One region of the Sphingobium sp. TomTYG72 genome, then DNA from elsewhere that is predicted to be linked to it. Evidence: riboswitches for the same ligand, from Rfam matches in the RefSeq annotation. Region 1 holds a riboswitch; each other region holds the start of a gene.
The links. Region 1 has a riboswitch for cobalamin ahead of ACZ5U1_RS13555 (HoxN/HupN/NixA family nickel/cobalt transporter). Riboswitches for the same ligand answer to the same signal wherever they lie in the genome.

Region 1 (5,796 bases):
AGATGAAGCGGTTTACGTCAGTCGGGCAGGTCACCCGCCGCCAGCACGGCATCGGGCCGGGCAAGCACGACGATCGGCAATCCGGCGCTGGCCCCGCGCTCGGCTGCCAAACGCGTGGGAGCGGAGATGGTGACGAGCAGGGGGCAATTGGCGAGCGCCGCCTTTTCCACCAGCTCAAAGGAACAGCGGGAGGACAACAGCGCGAAGCCGCCATCCCACGACAATTGCCCCCGCCGCATGGCCCCGATCAGCTTGTCGAAGGCATTGTGGCGGCCCACATCTTCATAGGCGAGGCGGATGGCACCATCCGTCCCGGCCAACGCCGCCACATGGACCGCGCCAGTTTGCCGATTAAGCGGCTGATGCGCGGCAAGATCGTGCAGGGCACCGAAGATCGCTTCCCGGCTCGCGTCCGATCGGGCAGTCACGGCAGGCAAGGGACGCAGCGCCTGTTCCAGATTTTCAACGCCGCACAGACCACAGGAGGAATCGGAGACGCGATGACGGACCCGGCCTAGCAGCCCCTCGACCCGGTCTTCCGGCAGCGTAGCCCGTGCGACCAAGCCCTGCTCCGTAGCATGGACATCGACGTCAAGCGGCGCGTCGGATGGGATGACCAGCCGCTCGGCCAACGCAAACCCCTGCACCAGTTCCGCAACATCGGTCGGCGTCGCCATCAACACGGCATAGCCAACGCCGTTGAACTCGATCGCGACAGGCGCTTCCTCCGCCAACTCGCGCGTCACCGGCGATGCCTCGCCGTCGGGGGTGATGCGGGTGAAGGAGAAGGGCGAAGACATAGACGCCGGTCTAGGCGGGCAAGGTGCACGCGGCAATATGGCATGGCAGGCAATCGGACGCGGCCATGCAACTGCCGCTTTCCTTTGGCGGCCAAGCCATCTATGCACGGCCACGATCGCGCCGGTGCCCGAAAGGGCTTTAAAGGGAATGCGGTGCGGGTTGCTGACAAGGCGCCCAAATCCGCGGCTGTCCCTGCAACTGTAAGCGGTGAGCGAGACGCATAGCGACCTTCCGTCACTTGTCGGAGGGTCAGCCACTGGGCCGGACGCTAAATCATGCGAGGCCTGGGAAGGCCATGTGTCGAGCGATGACCCGCAAGCCAGGAGACCTGTCGGCGTCTGGTCGCTCTTGCTTTGGCCCAGGGGATGGCCGGGGCACGGTATTCCGTCTGAGCGACGCGTGCGGCGGGTCCGCACCGGCATGCGTGCCGGGCGCTATGATGCGTCCGTCCGGCGCGGAATGTCGGCCGCTTAGCGGAGGTCCCGTCCAGTCTCGCTGACGCTGACGGGAGCCATGTTTTTATGGCCATGCAATTTCCGGCGCTGCGACGACGCGCCGCTTTCATGTTCGCGGGGCTGATCGCGATCAATATCGGGCTGTGGCTGTGCGCCTTGCTGATCTTTGCGGGCGACACGATGATGCTGGGCACCGCCCTGCTGGCGTGGAGCCTGGGGCTGCGCCATGCGGTGGACGCGGACCATATCGCCGCGATCGACAATGTGACCCGCAAGCTGATGCAGGATGGACAGCGGCCGCTGACCGTGGGGCTGTGGTTCGCGATCGGACATAGCGGGATCGTGCTGATCGCCGCCGTCGGAATCGCTTTCGCCGCTAGCGCGCTAAGCAGCGTGGAGGCGGCGGGCGAGATCGGCGGGACGATCGCGACGATCATCTCCGCCACATTCCTGTTCGCCATTGCCGCGATGAACCTGATGATCCTGCGGTCGGTTCTGAAGACGTTTAACCATGTTCGCAGTGGCGGCGCCTATGCCGATGAGGACATGGACATTTTGCTCGGCAATCGGGGTTTTCTTGCCCGCCTGTTCCGGCCGCTGTTCCGGCTCGTGACGCGCAGCTGGCACATGGCGCCGCTCGGGTTCCTGTTCGGTCTTGGGTTCGACACGGCGACCGAAGTCGCGATCCTTGGCCTGTCGGCGGGGCAGGCTGCGAGTGGGCTTTCGATTGCGACCGTGCTCATATTCCCGTTACTGTTCGCTGCGGGCATGGTGTTGATCGACACGGCGGACGGGGCGCTGATGATGGGCGCCTATCAATGGGCGTTCGTGAAGCCGATCCGCAAGCTCTACTATAATATCACCATCACATCGGTGTCGGCGCTGGTCGCCATCGTCATCGGCGGGATCGAGGCGGCGGCGCTGCTGGGCGACAAGCTGGGCCTGACGGGCGGCGTCTGGTCGGTGGCCGCCAATCTGGGCGAGCATTTCAACAGTCTCGGTTTCTTCATCATCGGCCTGTTCGCCGCCTGCTGGCTGGTGAGCTGGTTCATCTACCGCTGGAAGCGCTTCGACGAGATCGAAGTGCTCCTCTCCAATCAAGGACAGACTTTATGAGCAAGGTTCCTGCTACCGTCATTACCGGATTTCTGGGTGCCGGGAAGACGACGCTGATCCGCCATTTGATCGAAAATGCGGGCGGCCGGCGGCTGGCGCTGATTATCAACGAGTTTGGCGATGTGGGCGTCGATGGGTCGCTGGTGAAGGGGTGCGGCGATGAGGCTTGCCCGGATGACGACATTATCGAGCTGGCCAATGGCTGCATCTGCTGCACTGTTGCGGACGATTTCCTGCCGACGATGCAGCGGCTGCTGGACCGGGATGTGCCGCCCGATCATATCATCATCGAGACGTCGGGGCTTGCCCTGCCCAAGCCGTTGGTGAAGGCGTTCCAATGGCCTGACATCCGGACGCGGGCGACGGTGGATGGCGTCATTGCCCTGGTCGATGCGGACGCTCTGGCGGCGGGGCGCTTTGCGCATGACGAGGCGGCATTGGCTGCGGCGCGGGCGGCTGACCCGACGCTCGACCATGACAGCCCGATCGAGGAATTGTTTGAGGATCAGCTGGCCTGTGCCGACCTGGTGCTGCTGAACAAGACCGATCTGGTTGCGCCGGACGGGCTGGTGGAACTGGAGCAGCAGCTGGGCGGCGAGGTGCGGCCGGGCGTGCGCATCGTCCGCACGGCGCGCGGGGAGATCGACCCTGCCATCCTGCTGGGCCTGGGCGCGGGTGTGGAGGAGCAGATTGACGGGCGCCGGTCCCATCATGACGATGAGGACGATCATGATCATGAGGATTTCGACAGCTTCGTCGTGGAACTGGGGGAATTGGGCAATCCTGCGCCGCTGCTGGAGGCGTTGGGGCGCGTTATCGCCGATCATGACATATTGCGGGTGAAGGGCTTCGTGGCCATTGCGGGTCGCCCGGCGCGGCTGGTCATTCAGGCGGTCGGGCCACGTATCCAGCATCATTATGACCGGCACTGGCAGGCGGGCGAAGCGCGCGCTTCGCGGCTGGTGGTGATCGGTCAGGCCGGGCTGGATCGCGCGGCGATCGAAGGCGCGCTTTCAAAGCAGCTGGCAGGGCAGATGGCGGGCGCCTGATGCATCTGCTGACCGCCACGCCGGGGACCGTTTCGAACGGGGACGAAGCAATCGACCTTGGCCAGTCGCCGGGCGACATCGTGCTGCTGACCGTGGCGGACAGCGACCTTGCCTGCTTTGCGAGCGCGGCGGCGATCCTGGGGGATGGCGCGCCGGTGATCCGGCTGGCCAACCTGCTGCAATTGAAGCATCCCTATTCGGTCGACCTATATGTCGAACAGGTGATTTCGCGTGCGAAGTTCGTGTGCGTGGTGCTGTTAGGGGGCAAGAGCTATTGGCCCTATGGCATTGAGGAAATTGCCAATGTTGCGCGGGAAAAGGGCATCGCCTTTGCCGCGATCGCGGACGGGCGGGAGGATGATCCGGAACTGCGCGCCGCCTCTACCCTGCCGCCGGAGATATGCGATCGGCTGCGCGATTATCTGCGGCAGGGGGGCGTCGCCAATGCCACGGCCTTCCTGAAGACGGCCGCGCGGATCGCGGGGCTGGACGCGGGGGTGGCTGACCCGCCGGTGCCGGTCGCGGACGCCGGATTATATTTGCCCGGCGTGGAACGTCCGGTGCTGGATCAGGTGAAGGCTGGCTGGACAGAGGGGCAGCCGGTGGTGCTGTTCCTTTTCTATCGTGCGCTGATGATCGCGGGGACACTGGAAGCGGTGGACGCGATGATCGGCGGGCTGCGGGAAGCTGGCCTGAATGTGCTGGCGGTGCATGTGCGGGCGTTGCGGGAACCCTTTGCGCGGGACTTTCTGCAAGGGGTGATGGCGACGGTTCGGCCTGACGTCATCCTGAACGCCACCGCCTTTGCCGCGTCCGCGCCGGGCGAGCCGCGCACACCGTCGATATTGGAGCAAGCGGACTGCCCCGTCCTTCAGACATTGTTCGCCAGTGCGGAACAGTCGGTGTGGCAGGACAGCGCACGAGGACTGGGGCCGCGCGATCTGGCGATGCATATTGCCTTGCCCGAGGTGGACGGGCGGATCTTCACGCGGGCGGTCGCTTTCAAGGCGGCGGCGCGCTTTGATGCGCGGACGGAATGCAGCATAGTCGTGCCGCAGGTGCTTTTGGATCGTGTAAGGTTCGTTGCGCAACTCTCTGCCAATTGGGCGAAATTGGCGCAGGCGTCCGTTGAAGATAGGCGGGTTGCCCTGGTGCTTGCCAATTATCCGAACCGGGATGGGCGGATCGGCAATGGCGTGGGGCTGGACACGCCGGAAAGCGCGGCGGCGATCCTGCGGGCGTTGGGTGAGGCTGGCTATGTGATTGGCGATGCGCCTACCGATGGCGCGGCGCTGATGCGGCATATGACGGGCAGCGAGGAGCGATGCGCGCTGCCGCTGGCGGATTATCACGCGGCGTTCGCGGGCTTGCCCGAAGGCGTGCGGCGGGCCGTGACGGAACGGTGGGGCGAGCCGGAGGGCGATCCATTTTGCGAGGGCGGGGCCTTTCGCCTGCGCGTGCATCGCTTTGGCCATGTCGCGGTCGCGGTGCAGCCGTCGCGTGGCTATGACGTCGATCCCAAGAGCAGCTATCATGATCCGGCGCTGCCACCGCCTCATGCCTATCTCGCCTTTCACATCTGGCTGGCGCAGGCATTTGGCGCGCATGCGGTGGTGCATGTGGGCAAGCACGGCAATCTGGAATGGCTGCCGGGCAAGGCGATCGCGCTGTCGGAGAATTGCTTTCCCGAAATCTGCGCCGGGCCGGTGCCGCAAATCTATCCCTTCATCGTCAACGATCCGGGCGAAGGGACGCAGGCCAAGCGGCGGATCGGCGCCTGCATCATCGACCATCTGACGCCGCCGCTGACCCGCGCAGAAACCTATGGGCCGCTGAAGGAATTGGAGGCGCTGGTCGATGAATATTATCTGGCGGCGGGGATGGACCCGCGCAGGCTGGAGACTTTGCGGCGGGACATATTGGCGCTGGCGGCGGCGCAGGGGCTGGACAAGGACGCAGGGGCGCAAGGCAGCGGAGACGATGCCTTGGCGGCGATCGACAACTATCTGTGCGAACTCAAGGAAATGCAGATTCGGGACGGGCTGCATGTCTTTACCCGGTCGCCTGAAGGGGCGCTGCGCCGCGACCTGCTGATCGCGCTGGCCCGCTGTCCGAGGGGGCTGGATGACGGGCAGCAGTCACTGATGCGGGCGCTGGCGGATGATCTGGGGCTGGGTTTCGATCCGATCGATGGCGGGATGGGGATGCCTTGGGAAGGGCCGAGGCCGGAGGCGCTGGCGGGGATGACGCCGGACGTCTGGCGTAGCACGGGGGATACGGTCGAGCGGCTGGAGCTTTATGCCATGCGGTTGATCGACAGGCGCGAGGCCGCGCCGGGGCCGTCGAGCGCGCGCGTTCTGGAGGTGATACGCAGC
Region 2 (5,796 bases), on a different replicon from region 1:
CGAGCCGCCGAAGTCGAGGATACGCAGGCCGACGCCCTTTGCCTCCAATCTGCCGACGATGCTCAGAAGGTCGGTAGTGGAACGTGCGAGCCGGTCGAGGCGCGTAACCACGAACACGTCGCCCTCGCGGACGAAATCTAATGCCGCACCCAGTTGCTCCCGCGCCGCGACCGAAGACACCATCTCACGGAAAATTCGTGTGCAACGCGTTGCAAGGAGTTGAGCCTCCTGCGCCTCTAGTCCCGCCACTTGCTCCGATGTGCTGCTGCGACAATAGCCTACCAGCAATGCTTCCTCCTATCTTGAACTGGAAAAAGCCTACCTGCTGGCGCAGCGCACACCAGCTCGAAGTGTATTATTGGATCAATACGGATAAAAGCGTTCATCCGCCCCGGCTTGGTTTGCCAGCAAAGTGGCCCCGTGAGGATGGCGCTTGCAGAGTGATAGCCTGCCCGTTATTGGGATCGCCGCTCGGCGCGCCTTACGGCGTTCCGAGCATGATCGCGCCGGTGCCTCGAAAGAGGCTTAAAAGGGAACGCGGTGAGGATGGCCCCGGCCGTCCAAATCCGGGGCTGTCCCTGCAACTGTAAGCGGCGAGCGCAATGCACATCGCTTCTTCTCAAGCGAGAGGGAGCAGCCACTGGACCGGACGCTAAATCCTGCGAGGTCTGGGAAGGCCGTGCATCAAGCTATGACCCGCGAGCCAGGAGACCTGCCAGCGTCTGGTCGCTCTTGCCCGGTCCAGGGGATGGCCAAGGCACGGTATCTTTCCGTTTGAGCGACGAACGGGCGGTGGAGGCCGCATCGGTTCGCGTGGCGGTCGCTTCATGGCGTCCGGCTGCTGACGCGTGCCGACCGTCGTTGGCGGCACGTCTCCACCCGAATGTCGCGTGACGCCGGGAAGACATGCAATGGAATGGAAGAATGTAGGATACTGGCTGGCCACAGGGCTGGCCGCCACCACGACGCAGCAGGCCAGCGCGGAAACCGCCGCTGATAGTTCAGCCGAAATCATCGTATCGGGCGTTCGGCCGGGCGCATTACTCCAAGAAACCGAGACCGGATCGCGCTTGAGGCTGACCGCTCTCGAAACGCCAGCCAGCGTCGCACAGATTGATGGTGACGCGATCCGCGCTCGCGGCGATCTGGATATAATGTCGGCGGTCACCCGTGCGCCGGGCGTCACCACCTCCGCCAATCCGGGCAATGGCGGCACGGCCCTGTCGCTGCGCGGCTTCTCCGGCCAAGGTTCGGTGCTGCAACTGGTTGATGGCGTCCGGCTGTTCCCGGTCGCGGGCACGATCACCTTCCCCACCGACCCGTGGAATGTCGAGCGCATCGAGTTGCTGAACGGCCCCGCTTCCGTCCTTTACGGACAGGGCGCACTGGGCGGCGCGGTGAACATCATCACCAAGTCCCCCAATGCCGAACGCACGGAATTTGACGCGGAAGCAGGCTACGGATCGCAGGATAGCTGGCGCGCGGCAGCAGGTGTCGGTGGGCCGCTTGGGGATATGCTTTCCTACCGGCTCGACGTCAGCTACCGGGCATCAGACGGCTATGTCGACCGTGGCAATTCCAAGAGCCTTGCCCTCTCCGGCGCGCTGCGTTTCCGGCCCAGCGACAGCTTCACGCTCACCCTGCGCAACGACTATGGCAATCAGCGGCCGATGGAATATTTCGGCACGCCGCTGATCGACGGCGAACTGGTGAACGGCAATCGGCGGCGCAACTATAATGTCGCTAACGCCAGTCTGCACTACCGCGACAACCGCACCACGCTCACCGCCGACTGGACGGTGGCCGAAGGCATCACCCTCTCCAACGCCGCCTATCGCCTCACCAGCAAGCGGCTGTTCAAAAATCTGGAGAGCTATTTCTACAATAGCGGCACTGGCCAGATCGACCGGATGGACAATCTGGGTATCTTCCACGACCAGACCCAATATGGCGATCAGGCGACCGTCCGCATCAGCAAGCCGATTGCGGGCCTGAAAAACGATCTGGTCGTCGGTTTCGACGCCAATCTCATCAAGCTCACCTATTCCAACGATTTTGGATCGGACAGCCAAGAGGATGCGGTTGATCCGTTCGACTTCGATCCCGGCCTGTTCTACGACACGCAGGGAATTGCGCCTCGCTACCGCAGCCGCACCAATGAATATAGCTTCTTTGCCGAAGACCGCTTGGCGTTGACCGATCAGCTTTCGGTAGTAGCAGGCATCCGGCACGAGCGCGACAAGGTGCAACGCTGGAACATCGTCTATAACCCGGACGGCAGCACCAGCGAGGTCAATGCCTTCCCCAATGGCGCGACCAACCGGAAGTTCCGCAATACCACATGGCGGATCGGCGGCGTCTATCAGCCGACCTCCAATATCTCGCTCTATGGGCAATATTCGACCGGCGTCGATCCGCTCGGCACGCTGACCACCTTCACCACCAATGCGACCCAGTTCGCCTTCACCAACGCGACGGGCGATCAGGTCGAGGGTGGCATCAAAGCCGTGTTTTTTGACGGCAAGGGCAGCGCGACATTAGCCGCCTATCGCATCGTCAAGAAGAAGCTGGTCGCGCAGCGCACGCCTTCCAGCCCGATAGAGCAGATCGGCCAGCGATCCGCCAAGGGTATCGAGGCATCACTGACGCTCCAACTGACCGACCGCTTCGGCATTGATGCCAACGGCACGGTGCTGGATGCGGATTTCGACGACTTCATCAGTGGCGGCACCAGCTACACCGGCAATACACCGCCCAACGTGCCCGAAGTGGCGGCGAACCTGTCGCTCTACTGGACGCCCATCGACGCGCTCCGCGCCAATGCCAGTTTGCGCTATGTCGGCCGGACCTTCTCCGACAACGCCAACAGCTACCGGGTGCCGGGCTATGCCGTGGTGGATGCGGGGTTGACCTATGCGTTGACCCCCAACCTCGCCGCGAACCTGCGGGTCTATAATCTCTTCGACAAACATTATGCGACCACCACCTATAATGACGAGCAGTGGATATTGGGCCGTCCCCGTTCCATCGACGTTTCGGTGACTGCTCATTTCTGATGGACGTGCCCGGTGGCGTCATCGCAGTAAGCGATGGCTGTATGTCACCCATCGCTGGCTGGGCATAGTGACATGCCTGTTGCTGGCGATGTGGTTCCTATCGGGCATCGTCATGATGTATGTGCCTTTCCCGTCACTGACCCAGCAGGAGCGGCTGGCGGGATTGGCACCCATCGACTGGAAGCAGGTCCATGGGGCTGTTCAGGCCGACGCCTTGATGCAGCAAGGAATAGGCGGCCCCGTATGGATAGGCGATGGGGCGACTTCGGCCGTGACCGGGCGCGCCATCGCTCCTGTCACGGCTCGCCGGGCAGGCGATATCGCCGCCGCGTTCGGCAAAGCGCCTGTCTCCGCCGTCGATCTGATCGAGCGGGACCAGTGGACGGTTAGTGGCGGGTTCAACCGCTACCGACCCTTGTGGAAGGTGACGGTCGACCGGCCGGATGGGGTGGTCCTCTACGTCGCATCCACCACCGGAACGGTGGTGCTCGACACGAACCGGGCAGAGCGTTTCTGGAACTGGCTCGGATCGGTTCCCCATTGGATTTACCCGACCGTGCTGCGTCAGGATCAGCCGCTTTGGCGGCAGGTGATCCTCTGGACATCCGGCGTGGGCATCATCGGGGCGGTCAGCGGCATGTGGATCGGCATCCTGCGTATGCGGCTGCGCCGCCGCTACAAAGGCGGGCGGATTTCACCCTATCGCGGCTGGCAAAAGTGGCATCATGTTACGGGGCTGTTTGGTGGCACGTTGCTGATTGCTTGGATCGTCAGCGGCTGGCTCTCCGTCGATCCCAACCGTTGGTTCGCCAGCAAAGGTCTGAGCGATGCCGGTCGCGCCGCTTATGCCGGAGCAGGGACGCCGCCCACGCTCGACTGGCAACTCGTCGGCAGCGCACCACAGGCTGCGGGCGCGCGCCAGATGCGGATGATCTGGACCGATGGCACGCCGTTGCTGCTCATCTCCCGGCCAAGCGGACAGGACGCGGTCCTTGATGCCCGGACCTTGAAGCCGGTGACGTTTGAACCTCGCCGCCTGATCCGTGCCGCCCATCGGCTGGTTCCCGGCGCTCGGATCGAAGCGGTGGACTGGCTCACCAAATCCGATGCCTACTGGTATGAAGCCAAGGCGAACGTGGAATTGCCGGTGTTGCGCCTCCGCTTCGCCGACGCGAATAGCAGTTGGGTCTATATCAGCCCCCGCACAGGCGAGGTGCTGCGAAACTTGGACGCTCGCCGCCGCCTCTACCGCTGGCTGTTCGATGGGCTGCATCGCTGGGATTTTGAGGTGCTTATCCAACAACGGCCGCTTTGGGACGTCTGGATGTGGCTATGGCTGACGCTCGGCTCCGTTATTTCGCTGAGCGGCGTTGTCATCGGCTTCCGCCGCTTGAGGGGAGCAGGGCCGAAACGCGCGGCTCAAGCTCCCGACCAATGGCATCCTTCATTTCTGTCTGGGCCACCGACCCGGAAGGTGTGATCCTTGCCGCCCTTCAAGCAGGAGCCGTATCAATGATCTCTGGATGATGTGAGACAATGCCTCACTGGAGCGATTTAGGGCCATGTGGGACAGCCAGAGAGGATTGGCTGCATGTCTCATGGGGGCAAGGTCTATTGAACTCCCTATGCCCTTACTGCCGATCAAGACGTTTGAAGCGGACCTCTTGAACGAACACAGAACATCAGGCATTTGAAGCGATAAACGATGCCAGCGGTGGGCTTGGAGTAAGAATGGCTAAGAACTCACGGATTGAATGGACCAATCACACGTTCAACCCGTGGTGGGGCTGCATTAAGGTTTCTCCGGCCTGTAAGCATTGCTACGCCGAGGCATGGTCCAAGCGGGTGGGCCAAAATGTGTGGGGACCGAAATCAGAACGACGGTTCTTCGGAGACAAACACTGGTCCGAACCATTGAAATGGAATTTGGAAGCAGAACGCTCTGGCGAGCGCAGACGAGTTTTCTGCGCGTCGATGGCGGATGTGTTCGAGGATAGGGCGGGTCTCGACGAATGGCGGGTCAAGCTTTGGTCTTTGATCGAGAGAACGCCCCATCTGGATTGGCTGCTTCTCACGAAGCGACCTGAACGAATTGCGGCCACCGTTCCTTGGGGCTTGCATTGGCCGGGTAACGTATGGATTGGGACGACCGTCGAAGATCAGGAATGGGCTGATGAACGACTTCCATATCTCGCCGAACTGCCTGCGGCAGTCCGCTTCATTTCAGCAGAACCGCTACTCGGCCCACTGAATTTGCGCCCTTGGTTAGGAACGAGCTTGGACTGGGTTATAGCTGGTGGTGAAAGCGGCCCGAAGGCACGCCCCTCAAGCCCTGCGTGGTTCAGAGATGTGATGAACCAGTGCATGGAAGCTGATGTAGCCTTCCATTTCAAGCAGTGGGGGGACTGGGCACCTGGACAAGGGATCAATCTAGCCAAGGCGCGTGCCGATCACGCAGCGGATGGCACTTTGATGTTGCGATTGGGAAAAAAGGTAGCTGGGCGGATATTGGACGGCGAAGTTTGGGACGGTCTTCCTAACGCACGGAGGGCGTGATCATTAATCCCCTTCTTTTTTCCGAAATGGAATTGCCGGTCACGCGAGCAGGTGCACCGGAGCGAAATTTCCAGTCGCTTCGGCACCCTCTGTGGACACAAAGCAAAGCCCATCTTATCCGCGACTATCTAAAACTGTTCACCATGGTCACTCGCCATGGAACCTACATCGACGGGTTCGCTGC
Region 3 (5,796 bases), on a different replicon from region 1:
CGAAAAGGATGGCACCGTCACCAATAGCGACCGCACCATCAGCCGCCAGCGCCCCTTCCTGGCGCTGCCGGGCGAGGCGAAGCCCGACTGGTGGATCATCAAGGAAGTCGGCCGCCGCATGGGCTGGCGCAATGCCTTTGCCTATGACCGGCCTGCCGATATCTGGCGTGAACATGCGCGCCTGACCGCCTATCAGAATGACGGCCAGCGTGTCCTCAACCTGCGCGCTCACGCCACCATCGGCAATGATGCCTATGAAGCGATGGAGCCATTCCGTTGGGGTGGTGAGAAGCCCTTCGCCGACGGCCGTTTCTCAACGCCGGACGGCAAGGCGCGGATGGTCCTCACCAAGCAGATGGACCTTCAGGAGCCGCTCAAGCAGTGGCCGATGACGCTCAACACCGGCCGCTATCGCGACCAGTGGCACACCATGACGCGCACCGGCCTGTCGCCCAAGCTCGCCCGCCATCGCGAAGAGCCGCTGGTCGATATCCACCCCAAGGATGCCGAGGAACTGGGCATTTGCGACGGCGACCTCGCCCGGGTCCAGACCGCGCAGGGCAACAGCATCTTCCGCGTGGCTTTCAGCGAAGGCCAGCGCGTGGGCGAAATCTTCACCCCGATCCACTGGACCGATCAGGTCTCGACCGGCGGTCGCACCGGCCTGCTGCCGCGCCCGCTGGTCGATCCTCATTCGGGTCAGCCGGGCTTCAAATCGACGCCCGCCAGCATCGAAAAGGTCGCGACGGAGTGGAAGGGCTTCCTCATCCTGCGCGGAGAGCAGCCCGCCAAAATCCCCTGCCTATGGGCCACGAAGGTGACCGTTCCGGGCGGTGCGCTCTACGAAGTCGCGGGCAATGGCGACCCCGTGCGTCTTGAAGCCTGCCTGCCCAAGGGCGACCGTGTCGAGGCCGTCGACATGACGCGCGGCACCCGCCGCATCGCCATCATCCGCGAAGGCAAGTTGGCAGCGGTCCTCTTCGTCACCCGCACCGGCCTGCTCCCCTCACGCGACTGGCTCATTGGCCAGTTGGAAGCGGAAGAGGTTGGCGCATCCGTCCTCGCCGCGCGTGGTCCCGGTAACCAGCCCGACAAGGGGCCGACCATCTGCGTCTGCTTCGACATCGGCCTGAACCAGATCGTCGCCGCCATCCGCGACCAGAGCCTGGTCGACGTGCCCGCCATCGGCAAGGCGATCGGCGCGGGCACCAATTGCGGGTCCTGCCGTCCCGCACTCGCCAACATCCTCGCCCAAATCCCGCAGGAGGCCCTTCATGCAGCAGAATGACCTTATCGCCCCCGGTGAAGTCTGGCTGGTCGGCGCAGGGCCGGGAGACCCGGACCTCCTCACTCGCAAGGCCGAAAAGCTGATCGCCGCCGCCGAGATTGTCTTCTACGACGCCCTCGTCGGCCCCGGCGTCCTCGACCTTATCCCGCAAGGCGTCGAGCGGGTCAGCGTCGGCAAGCGCTCCGGCCGCCACAGCAAGGCGCAGGAAAGCATCAACGACCTCCTCCTCGCCGCCGCCAAAGCAGGCAAGCGCGTCGTGCGCCTCAAAGGCGGCGACCCGTCGGTATTCGGCCGCTCATCCGAAGAGATGGAGCATCTGGCCGCCGACGGCATCCGTTTCCACATCTGCCCCGGTATCACCACCGCCAGCGCAGCGGCCGCAAGCGGTAGCGCCTCGCTCACCCTGCGCGGCAAGGCACGGGGCCTGACGCTGGTGACCGCGCATCTGAAAGCCGGTGAACCGCTCAAGCTCGACTGGGAAGCGCTGGCCCGTCCCGGCGGTACGCTCGGCATCTATATGGGCCGTGCCGCCGCTGGAGAGATCAGCCGCCAGCTGATCGCCGCCGGACGCGATCCCGAAACGCCGGTTATGGTGGCGGTCAACGTCTCCCTCCCCACCGAACGCCTGATCCGGGGGAAGCTGTCTGCGCTTGCCTTCCTCGTTGCCACGATCAGCGACGAAGACCCGACCCTGCTGCTGATCGGCGAAGCGGTGGCGGGCACGTCCATGCCAGTAGAGGTTGCAGCCAGCGTCGCTCTTCCGCTTTGAAGACCGGCTCGCCGCAACTTTTGCCCTGAGCTTGCCGAACGCCCCCGAACTTAGTTGGAAGGAAGGGAGGGGGCTTCGGCAAGCTCAGTTCGGCTCGCGCCAGTGCGCCAAGTCCTCCGGCCGATTGATATTCGGCAGCACCAGTTCCGGCCGCTCCACCAGCCGCGCGCCGATCCGATCCAGCCAGCCATAGATCGAGCGGCTATTCTCTTCCGCCAGATGCGCGTCCAGTTCGTCCGCGAGCGACGCAGGCCAGAAGCCCGCCAACTGCTGCCCCTTCAACACTGCCGCACTTTCACCCATAAGCGCCTCCACCAGCGCCGCCGGATAGAAGGGCATGTCGCACCCCGTCGTCAGCACCGCGTCATAGCCTTGGCCCAGCGCGTAATGCAGCGCCGCGTTCAGCCCACCCAGCGGCCCCATATCCGCCGCTGGCCGATCCGCCAGCCCCGTCAGCCCATCGACGCTCCGCCCGCAGACCACCACCGCCTCCACATGCGGCGCGATGGCCGCCACCGCATGCTCCATCAGCGTGCGCCCGTCCGGCATCAGCGCCAAAGCCTTGTCGCTCCCGAACCGGCTGGATTGCCCACCCGCCAGCACCGCGCCCAGCAATCGCATCGATCCACTCCTTGGCAATAGCCTCACTTTCCCCTATGGCGCGCCGCGTGAGCGGGCAACCGCTGACATGAAGATCGCGCGGGAAAGGGAATGCGGTGCGGACGGGATCACCGTCCAACTCCGCGGCTGTCCCTGCAACTGTAAGCGGCGAGCGCGATGCACAGGGAAACCCGCAAGCCTTCAAAGGGGGAGGCGAGGGGGACCAGCCACTGGACCAAAAGTCCGGGAAGGCGTGCATCACCGCGACGACCCGCGAGCCAGGAAACCTACCGGCGCATGGTCGCTCTTGCCTTGGGTCCAGGGATCGGTCCGGGCACGGTTTTCCGTCTGAGCGACGAAGCGGCGCAGGGCCGCATCGGTGCGCGTGACGGGGCTGGCGTCTCTTCTTCCCGCACACCGGCCGCGCAAGCGGCAGGCCCTGGGCTCATGTCGCATGGCGCTCAGGGAAGACAGAACATGATCAGGACCGGAATTTCACTGCTGGCGCTCCTCGCCGCCACCCCCGCGCTCGCCGCAGACGCGGACGAGATCGTCGTAACCGCGCTCGGCATCGAGCAACCCACCGACGAGGTCGGTCAGGCGGTGACCGTGATCGACGAAAAGACGATCGAAACGCGCCAGAATGTCAGCGTCGCGGACCTGCTGATCACGACCCCCGGCATTCGCCTCAACCGCGCCGATGCCGTTGGCGGCGTGACTGGCATTTCGATCCGGGGCGCGGAAACGACGCAGACGCTGGTGCTGCTCGACGGCGTCAAGATCAATGACCCCAGCGTCATCGGCGACGCCTATGACTTCGGCAATCTGCTGACCGGCAACATCCGTCGCATCGAAATCCTGCGTGGCTCCAACTCGGTCGTCTATGGCAGCCAGGCCATCGGTGGCGTCGTCAACATCATGTCCGCCGAACCGGGCGAAGGCTTGGGCGGCAACGCTTCGGTTGAATATGGCTATGCCGATACGCTGAATGCGAAAGCCGACATCTCGGGCAGCGCGGGGATTGCCTCAGCCAGCGCTGGCGTCGCCTATTTCCGTACCGATGGCATCTCCGCGGCCAAAGGCGGCACGGAGAAGGACGGCTATGAGAACATCGCCACCCATGCCAAGCTGAAGCTCGCCTTCACCGACAATCTCAGCCTCGACCTGCGCGGCTATTATATCCATGCGGACCTCGACACCGACATCTTCTTCGGCGCGCCTGCGGACACAACCGACAGCAGCAAGCTTGACCAATATATCGGCTATGCAGGGCTGAACCTTGCCTCTTTCGACGCCAAATTGACGCAGCGGGCGGCGGTCACCTGGTTCCGCGCGGAGCGCAGCTATGAGTCTCCCTTCGGGCCTTCCGGCTTTACTGGCAGGACGTTGCGGTTCGAATATCAAGCCGTCTTCCAACCCATCGACAGGGCCAAGCTGCTGCTGGGATATGACCATGAACGGCCGGAATATGACTCCTTCTTCTTCGATTCCTTCGCAGGCCAGAATGTCTACAGCGATGCTGGCGCGAATATCGACAGCGTTCATGCGCTGGCCGTGGTCAAGCCCTTCGCCGGTCTGTCCCTGACCGGCGGCGTGCGCCATGACGATCACAGCCAGTTCGGCGGAGCGACCACCTTCGGCGCCAACGCCAATTATTCGCCCAATCAGGGCCTCACCAATGTGCGCGCAAGCTATGGCGAGGGGTTCCGCGCCCCGTCGCTGTATCAGCTTTACGATCCGACTTATGGCAATGCAGCGCTCGATCCGGAGCGGTCGAAAAGCTATGATATTGGCATCGACCAGCAGCTTGGCGGCGATCAGGCCACGATCTCGATCACCGCGTTTCGCCGCACCATCGACGGCCAGATCGATTTCGACTTCGGCACCTCGCAATATTTCAATCTGGGCCGCACGCGTGCCAAGGGCGTGGAGGCCATGCTGACGCTGAAGCCTGTCGAAGCGCTGACTGTCACGGCTTCCTATAGCTATGTCGATGCGCGGAACCGCGACACGGGCGCTCGCCTTCCGCGCCGCCCGACGAATGTTGTCAGCCTCGCGGCCGACTATCGCTGGCAGTTCGGACTGTCGGCCGGAGCGACGTTGCTGATGGCCAGCGACAGCTACAATAATGCGTCCGGCACCCAGCGGATCGATGGCTATGCGCGGCTGGACCTGCGCGCGTCGCTGCCGATCAACGAGCATCTGGAGATTTACGGCCGCATCGACAATGTTACGGATGAAGAATATGCGACCGTCTATGGCTACAGCACCTACGGCCGGTCGGCCTATGGCGGCGTGCGTGTCCGCTTCTGACGGTAGAAGGTGAAGGGGGTGGGCGACCGCCCCCCTTCATCGCAGGGGCGCGGCCTTTGGCTGCGCCCTGCCTTTGCTTGCGGCATCCGCCTGCGCGATGATGCTGCGCGCGGCCTGCACATAGGCGGGACCGCCGCACACGGTCCAGGCTTGCGGCACGCGGATGCGGGGGATGGATCGCAGCACGGGGTGATGCAGCATTTCCGTCCCCTGATCGACGACCCTCTCGCTGCCCTCTTCCACGATCAGATAGTCGGGCTTGGCCGCGATCATCTGCTCCAGCGGCACCTGCGCCAGCGCGGGTTTGCCAAGCTTCGCCGCAAGGTTGGTGAGGCCCGCGCGCCGGATCAGCTCATCGACCAAAGTGCCGGTCCCGGTCATATAGCCGCGCCGTTGATAATAGGCAGCGACGCCGCCGCGCCGGGACCGGGGCAGGGCGGTAAGGTCGCGCTCCATGCCCGCGATCATCGCTTCGCCCCGCGCGGGGTGGCCCACCACAGCCGCCACTTGCCGGATCTGGTCGCGGATGGCGGCGAAGCTGTCCGCGCTCGCCAGCCCCAGCTTGCGCCATCGGCCATCCGGCGCGCCGACCACGCTGCCCGCGCCATCGGGAAAGCCGATCACAATGTCGGGCCGCAACGCCAGCACCTCTTCGGCCGGGCGTTTCAGGACCGGAAAGCGCCGCGCCTTGGCGACCGCCGCCGACAGTTCGGGGTCGTGACCATAGGGGCTGAGAGCCGCGATCTGGCCCGGATCGGCGAGCGCCAGCACATATTGGTCGGAACAGGTGTTGAGCGACACGATGCGGCGTGGCGGCGCGGGCGCA

Region 2: it holds a riboswitch for cobalamin, as region 1 does, so the genes downstream of both, ACZ5U1_RS06205 (TonB-dependent receptor) here and ACZ5U1_RS13555 (HoxN/HupN/NixA family nickel/cobalt transporter) in region 1, are expected to answer to the same signal.
Region 3: it holds a riboswitch for cobalamin, as region 1 does, so the genes downstream of both, ACZ5U1_RS00490 (TonB-dependent receptor plug domain-containing protein) here and ACZ5U1_RS13555 (HoxN/HupN/NixA family nickel/cobalt transporter) in region 1, are expected to answer to the same signal.

Annotation. Positions count from the first base shown of each region.
Region 1 covers NZ_AP027337.1:31,523-37,318, forward strand. Annotated here, with positions in the region: gene ACZ5U1_RS13550 (formate dehydrogenase accessory sulfurtransferase FdhD) at 18-800, opposite strand; cobalamin riboswitch at 906-1,151, shown strand; gene ACZ5U1_RS13555 (HoxN/HupN/NixA family nickel/cobalt transporter) at 1,323-2,372, shown strand; gene cobW (cobalamin biosynthesis protein CobW) at 2,369-3,421, shown strand; gene cobN (cobaltochelatase subunit CobN) at 3,421-5,796, shown strand, end outside.
Region 2 covers NZ_AP027336.1:1,221,366-1,227,161, forward strand. Annotated here, with positions in the region: gene ACZ5U1_RS06200 (recombinase family protein) at 1-249, opposite strand, end outside; cobalamin riboswitch at 491-734, shown strand; gene ACZ5U1_RS06205 (TonB-dependent receptor) at 912-3,056, shown strand; gene ACZ5U1_RS06210 (PepSY domain-containing protein) at 3,124-4,536, shown strand; gene ACZ5U1_RS06215 (DUF5131 family protein) at 4,788-5,612, shown strand; gene tcmP (three-Cys-motif partner protein TcmP) at 5,609-5,796, shown strand, end outside.
Region 3 covers NZ_AP027336.1:95,838-101,633, forward strand. Annotated here, with positions in the region: gene ACZ5U1_RS00475 (molybdopterin-dependent oxidoreductase) at 1-1,288, shown strand, start outside; gene cobA (uroporphyrinogen-III C-methyltransferase) at 1,275-2,057, shown strand; gene mobA (molybdenum cofactor guanylyltransferase) at 2,142-2,678, opposite strand; cobalamin riboswitch at 2,706-2,966, shown strand; gene ACZ5U1_RS00490 (TonB-dependent receptor plug domain-containing protein) at 3,135-4,970, shown strand; gene ACZ5U1_RS00495 (ABC transporter substrate-binding protein) at 5,007-5,796, opposite strand, start outside.